DNA from 2 places in the Staphylococcus dromedarii genome. Region 1 is predicted to be linked to the other one. Evidence: predicted binding sites of a transcription regulator. Region 1 holds the regulator's gene; the other holds the start of a gene.
What was found. Region 1 encodes LexA, which represses DNA repair genes until DNA is damaged. Its sites were predicted from a motif close to CGAACATATGTTCG; they were not measured.
Positions count from the first base shown of each region.

Region 1 (3,897 bases):
ATGAAGCGGCACGTATACCATTCATTAAACGTATGCATGAAAAAGGTTTATTTGCTTCAATCTCAGTTGGTGTTAAAGACCCTGAATTTGATTTTGTTGAAAAAATTAAATCTGAAGACTTGAAACCTGAGTATATCACAATTGATATTGCACATGGTCATTCAGATCAAGTTATCGATATGATTAAACATATTAAAAAACATTTACCAGAAACATTTGTTATCGCTGGGAATGTTGGTACGCCTGAGGGTGTTCGTGAATTAGAAAATGCTGGTGCAGATGCAACGAAAGTGGGTATTGGACCAGGTCGCGTATGTATTACTAAGATCAAAACTGGTTTTGGTACAGGTGGTTGGCAATTAGCAGCAATTAATCATTGTAGTAAAGCAGCACGTAAACCAATTATTGCAGATGGTGGTATTAGAACACACGGTGATATCGCAAAATCTGTACGTTTCGGTGCATCAATGGTTATGATCGGTTCTTTATTTGCAGCACATGAAGAATCTCCTGGTGAAACAGTAGAAATGGATGGCAAGAAGTACAAAGAATACTTCGGTAGTGCATCTGAATATCAAAAAGGTGAACGCAAAAACGTAGAAGGCAAAAAAATGTTTGTTGCACACAAAGGTTCACTTAAGGATACGTTAAAAGAAATGCAAGAAGACTTACAAAGTTCAATTTCTTATGCAGGTGGCAAAGATGTTGATTCATTAAGAAAAGTAGATTATGTCATTGTGAAAAACTCTATTTTCAATGGTGACAGAGATTAATTTAAAATAATGATTGATGATATAGAAAAAGCTCAGGGCACAATGCCTCTGAGCTTTTTTGATAATAAGTAAGGAGTTTTATTGAGAAGTTTATACGAGTAAAATATCATATTGATCCTGTTGACTACATTTCTCTAAATAGACCAATGACTTTCCCTAATACTGTTACATGTTCTAAATAAATCGGACTTAGCATACTATTTTCAGGTTGTAAGCGATAGCGATTTTTCTCTTTATAAAAGCGTTTAACAGTTGCCTCATCTTCATCCGTCATCGCAACGATAATATCACCATTTTCTGCAATAGATTGACTACGTACAATAACTTTATCTCCATCCAAAATACCCGCTTCAATCATACTATCACCCACAACATTTAATATGAAAATTTGTCCATTGTGCGTTGAAGTAAAATGTTCTGGTAGTGGATAGTATTCTTCAACATTTTCAACAGCAGTAATCGGCATACCAGCCGTTACTTTCCCTATTACAGGTACAAAAATTGTTGCTTCCATATTTACAGGTTCGCCCATTAATTCATGAACAATTTCGATAGCACGTGGCTTAGTTGGGTCTCGACGAATATATCCTTTTTCTTCTAGACGAGAAAGGTGCCCGTGTACAGTAGAACTCGAAGCTAAACCAACGGCCTCTCCAATCTCACGAACACTTGGTGGATAGCCTTTAGATTGTACGACCTGTTTGATAAATTCAAATATTTCACTCTGTCTCTTTGTTAATTCTCTCATAATTAGCACTCCTCCGTTAAATTTAAGACAATTATAGCATATTACACGAACATGAACAAACATTTGTTCGTCTTTTTGTTGACACGGAACATTCGTTCTGTTAAATTACTTATACAAACAAATGTTCGAGGGAGTGTATGAAGATGATACAACGTAAATATTCTGAAATGGTCTTATTTTTAATGGTGTTTTTAGCATCGGTTGTATTATTTTTCACTTTTTTTATTATGATAAGTCACAATGGGCAAACAGAACAAACGTACGAAATGACTGATCATACTTTAAAAAATAGTGAACAATATGAGTCTGCACCTCATCAAAGTAATGAGGATAGTGTATTTGCAATTACATTGAGCGAGTAAACAATATTGAAGGCAACACCTGCTAGATTTTGATGTTGATTGTTTCGCAATTATTTCATTAAGTAGAAGTGTTTGGTTTTTGCCCTTATTTCTGATATATTTTTTGTAAAGAAATTGACGGAGGGTTGCAGCATGTTAAGCCAAGAAAAACTAAATCGTATTAATGAATTAGCAAGAAAGAAAAAAGAACAAGGATTAACAGAAATTGAAGCGAAAGAACAATCAAAGTTAAGAAGTGAATATTTAGAAACATTCCGTGGTAGCTTTAAGGCACAGATTGAGCAAACAAAAGTAATTGATCCCCAAGGTAATGATGTGACACCAGAGAAATTAAAAACAATTCAAAAACACAACAATCTACGTAAATAGTTGTCACATTTTTCACAAAAAATATTTAATGATTATGATGGATTTATTAGGTATCCAATATGGCTTTCAGTTATAATATGGATATGAAGAGAAATAGAAGGGAAGTTATTTTATGTTCGATAAAAATGATACTTTAGCAGTAAATACTTTGCGTGCATTGAGTATTGACGCAATTGAAAAAGCTAATTCAGGACACCCAGGTTTACCAATGGGTGCAGCGCCAATGGCTTACACGTTATGGACAAGACATCTAAATTTCAATCCAAAAGCTGATCAATATTTCAATAGAGATCGATTTGTATTATCAGCTGGTCACGGATCTGCATTATTGTACAGTTTATTACATGTATCAGGTGCTTTAGAGATGGACGAGTTGAAGAACTTTAGACAATGGGATTCAAAAACTCCTGGACATCCTGAGTTCCGCCATACACAAGGTGTAGATATTACAACAGGACCATTAGGACAAGGATTTGCAATGGCAGTTGGTATGGCAATGGCTGAAAAACATTTATCAGCAAAATATAATCAAGATGATATTTCTGTTGTAGATCACCACACATACGTTCTTGCATCTGATGGTGACTTAATGGAAGGTATTTCACATGAAGCGGCATCACTTGCAGGTCATTTAAAATTAGATAAGTTGATTACGCTATATGATTCAAATGATATTTCATTAGATGGTAAAACAAACAAGTCATTCTCTGAAAATATTAAGCAACGATTTGAAGCATATGGTTGGAATCATCTTTTAGTTGAAGATGGTAATGACTTAGAAGCGATTAATCGCGCTATTGAAACAGCTAAAGAACAAACAGGACCAACAATTATTGAAGTAAAGACAATTATTGGTTATGGTTCACCAAATAAATCTAATAGCCATACATCTCATGGTGCGCCTCTTGGAGCGGACGAACGTGCTTTAACTTTTGAGAATTATGCATTAGATGCGAATAAACAGTTCCACGTGGATGAAGTTGTTTATGATATTTTCAAAGATACGATGATTGCACGTGCAGATGCGCATGAAGCAGCTTGGGAAGCAGAATTTAAAAAGTATGAAGAAAAATACCCTGAACTTGCAGCGACACTAAAAACAGCAATTGCTGGAGAACTTCCAGAAGAGTATACAGCATCATTACCACAATTTGAAGTGGGGCACAAAGCGGCTTCACGTGCTGATTCTGGAGATGTTATTCAAGCATTAAGTGCTGCAGTTCCATCATTCTTCGGTGGTTCAGCTGACTTAGCATCATCAAACAAGTCTAATGTAAAAGAAGAAGGAGATTTCTCTGCTGAAGATGGTAGCGGTAGAAATATTTGGTTTGGTGTGCGTGAATTTGCTATGGCTGCAGCAGTTAATGGTATGGCAGCACATGGTGGTGTTCATCCATATGCAGCAACATTCTTTGTATTTAGTGACTATGTAAAACCAGCATTACGCCTGTCATCATTAATGGGATTAGGTTCAACATTTATCTTTACACATGACTCAATTGCAGTTGGTGAAGATGGACCAACACATGAGCCAATCGAACAATTAGCAGGGTTACGTGCGATTCCAAACTTAAACGTGATTCGTCCAGCAGATGGTAATGAAACACGTGTAGCATGGCAAGTTGCATTAGAATCTAAAAATACA
Region 1 covers NZ_CP094718.1:1,344,577-1,348,473, reverse strand. Annotated here, with positions in the region: gene guaC (GMP reductase) at 1-773, shown strand, start outside; gene lexA (transcriptional repressor LexA) at 898-1,521, opposite strand; gene sosA (DNA damage-induced cell division inhibitor SosA) at 1,665-1,883, shown strand; gene MUA88_RS06560 (DUF896 domain-containing protein) at 2,016-2,252, shown strand; gene tkt (transketolase) at 2,365-3,897, shown strand, end outside.

Region 2 (3,897 bases), 680 kb from region 1:
AGTCATTTCAGCGTCTACACCCATTTTATTTAATGCATCAACAATAGGTTGTGTGAATTTTTTGAAGTTGTGGAAACTTTGACCATCATCTTTTGTAATAAAGTTGAAGTTAAGGTTACCAAAATCATGATAAACAGCGCCACCACCAGATATACGACGGACAACATCAATATGATGCTCATCGATATAAGTTTGATGAACTTCTTCAATTGTGTTTTGGTTTTTTCCTACAATGATAGAAGGTCTGTTAATATAGAATAAGAAATAACTTTCGTCATCATCCATTGGGACGTTTTTCAATACATATTCTTCCATAGCAAGGTTTAATGTTGGATCTGTATTGTTGTTATTACTAATAAATTTCATCGTCTGAATTCTCCTTTATACCCAATATGCCCTTAAATATAGTTATGCACCATTTTCGAACTTTTTTCCAATAATTGAACTTTAATTTGAGGGATTATATGGATAAATAACAAAATATGGAGGAAATAGTTTATTTAAGAACTAAACTTTAGTACAATATAGGCTAGTTAATTTCTAAGGGGGCGAATGTGATGACAATAGCAGAAGTAGGCGATATTGTAGAATTTCACGATGGTCTGAAAGGGAAAGTTGAAAAAATTAATGATAACTCTGTCATTGTTGACTTAACAATTATGGATAACTTTGCAACACTAGACTTACCTGAGAAAACAGTCATCAATCACAAGCGTTATAAAATTGTAGAGCAAAAAGGATAAGGTATTATGAAAACTATTAACAAGCCGCTACTATGGTTTATTTTAAGTTTTATCGCTTTCCACATGATTTTAATGATAATGTGGGGAAAACATAATGTTTATTGGCAACTTTACACTGGTATTATGCTTATTGCAGGAATTAGTTATGTTTTTTATCAACGTGATATTACTTCAAAGAGACTACTTACATCTATAGGAATTGGACTTATAGCAGGTGTCATACTCGTACTCATCCAAGTCGTATTCTCTCTCATCACGAAAGATTTAACTTATATGTCTTTGATTAGGCAGTTATCACGTACGGGTGTTTACTTTAAATGGCAAATGCTTGTTACACTGTTGTTTGTCATGCCATGCCATGAACTTTATCTAAGATCTATTCTTCATAAGGAGTTAGATAGAAAATTTCATCATGCATGGATCAGTATTTTAATTTGTGCAGTTGTATCTAGTACGTTCTTTATATATTTAGATCGTTGGTGGATCGTTGTATTTATTTTTGTATGTCAGCTTGTCTTAGGTATGAGTTATGCTTACACAAGACGTATTGCAACGACAACAGTTGCACAAATTGTAGCGGTCGTTATTTTATTAATATTTCATGGATAATCGGGCCACGCATCCTCAACACTATCATATGATGGGTGTTGAGGATGCAGGTCAGGGCTTTACTTTATCTTTAAGGTAAACGTGCAGGTATTTGAATCGATATCAGATCAAATATCTGCACTTTTTACGTTCATTCAAGTGTTAATCAATGCGATAGATTTGATGGAGAGGGATCGATACTTGCGTTGTTTTTTGTTTGTTTGTCATAGTGAGTGTTCTGTTTTGTGAATGAATACTTAAAATATAACCTTTAAGCGTATGTATTTCTCCATCAGACCAGTATTGTAATGTTCCAAGTGTCTGTGTAGATAATTTTAGATGCAGCATGTAATTTAGTTCATATAGTTGGTCTTCGCTCAAAACAGGTTGAGCTTGTTTGTTTTGTGTTTGCTCAGCTTGTTTTAAGCGTTCAAATTGTTCAGGTAAAGTAGCAAAAGGGGCCCATTTTACAATGCCACGTCCTTTAGGGATATTTGTTTTTAAATATTCTCTAGGTATTTTGTGATAGTCTGTCTCTTGTTGATATTGTAAGGGTAAACTTTTATCATTCATCATCATCACCTCATAAACCATTATAGAACATATGTTCTTTTTTTATGAAGTTATAGAACGTATATTCTATTCGCGGAAGACAATTATTTTCAAAAAGAGTACGAATTAAGCTACAATAAAATTATATTTATGAGAATGGAGTTGTAAGTGGATGATTCGGCAAGCTGAAGAAAGAGATATACATGCCATTGCACAATTGACATATATTATTTGGAAAGATATGGAATTGGAAATTATCACACGCTATTCTAAAGAACAGGTGATTAAAGCGATTGAAGAGAGTACGGTCAAAGCACAATACCGAAACCATTTAGACCATGTACGCATTTATGAAATAGATGGACAGGTAGCTGGGATGATTATTGCATACCCTGGGCGTGATGAACAGGCCTATGAGTCGTCTTGGGAAACACTAGAAGCGGCAACAAGACTTCCATTGTCTACGATGACACCATTACCAGTTATGGAGGCGGATGTGACAGATACATATATTGAATCTGTTGCGACATTCCCAAAATATCGAGGACGTGGGGTGGCTAGCCAACTTTTGAAAGACTTACTGCAAAGTGACCCACATACAACTTGGAGTTTAAACTGTGATTATGATAATGAAGCTGCCTTATATTTATATAAAAAGTTAGGCTTTGAAGTGAAGTCGCAAAAGAAACTTTATCATCATGATTACTACTATATGACATATAGAGGCGAGGGTTAATGGATGTTAGAACTTAATCATGTCAGTTATACGATGGACGATCGGCCAATTATTAAAAACTTATCATTAACGGTAAATAAAGGTGAAGCTATTTCCATTACAGGGCCATCTGGAAGTGGGAAAAGTACACTTCTACGCTTGATTGGGGATTTGATTAGCCCGACTGAAGGGACGCTTACTTTTGATAATCAAGCTTATGAAAATTATACACCCGAAGAATTGAGATTGCGCGTCAGTTATTTATCGCAAAGTATCGAATTATTTGGCGATACAGTTTCAGATAATCTACGCTTTCCATCTATTGTTAGAAATGATGACTTTGATGAAGAGCGTGCACAAGTATTAATGAAAGCGGTAGGTCTGGAACATTATCAATTATCTGATAGCGTGCATCGTATGTCAGGTGGTGAGAAGCAACGCGTGACGATAGCACGTCAGCTGATGTATCAGCCTGATATTTTATTGCTAGATGAAGCTACCAGTGCACTCGATCATCAGAATAGCATGCGCGTTGAAAAGTTAATATTTGATCTCGTTGCTCAAGGGATGACAGTGATGTGGATTACACATGATGATGAACAGAGTCATCGTTCTTTTGATCGTCAATTAATTATTAAAGATGGTGTGTTAGAGAAGGAGGTACATCTCACATGATGAGTACGACATCATTAGCTTTAACAGCACTCTTGTTGTTAGTGCCTATTGTTATTTCATACAAAGAGCGATTATTTATTGAAAAGGACTTAATAATTGCAGCTGTGCGCGCTGTGATTCAGCTTGTAATTATTGGATATATGTTAGAATTCGTATTCAAATTAGAAACGACTTGGATTGTTCTATTATTAATCCTCGTGATTATGATTAATGCTGCTGCAAATACAAGAAAACGTGCCTCGTCAGTGATGAAACATGTTTTTTGGATTTCTTTTGCAGCTATCATGTCAGGTGCTTTGATTTCTTTAGGAGGTGTGCTACTAACAGGTGCGATTAGTATGAAGCCCAATGAATTAATTCCAATTGCGGGTATGGTTGGTAGTAACGGGATGATTGCAATCAACTTAAGCTACCAAAATTTAGATCGTATTTTTAGAAAAGAAACAGCAGCGATTGAAGCAAAGTTATCACTCGGTGCAGCACCACAACTAGCAGCTAAAGACGCCATTCGTGAAAGTATTAAAGTGGCGATTGTGCCAACGATTGATTCTGTGAAAACATACGGACTTGTATCTATTCCAGGTATGATGACAGGACTTATTATTGCAGGTGTTCCCCCTTTAG
Region 2 covers NZ_CP094718.1:661,898-665,794, forward strand. Annotated here, with positions in the region: gene lplA (lipoate--protein ligase) at 1-366, opposite strand, end outside; gene MUA88_RS03265 (YkvS family protein) at 558-743, shown strand; gene MUA88_RS03270 (CPBP family glutamic-type intramembrane protease) at 750-1,352, shown strand; gene MUA88_RS03275 (YolD-like family protein) at 1,494-1,910, opposite strand; gene MUA88_RS03280 (GNAT family N-acetyltransferase) at 2,056-2,619, shown strand; gene MUA88_RS03285 (ABC transporter ATP-binding protein) at 2,623-3,273, shown strand; gene MUA88_RS03290 (ABC transporter permease) at 3,270-3,897, shown strand, end outside.
Region 2: the regulator LexA is predicted to act here: its motif matches at 1,929-1,942, upstream of MUA88_RS03275 (YolD-like family protein).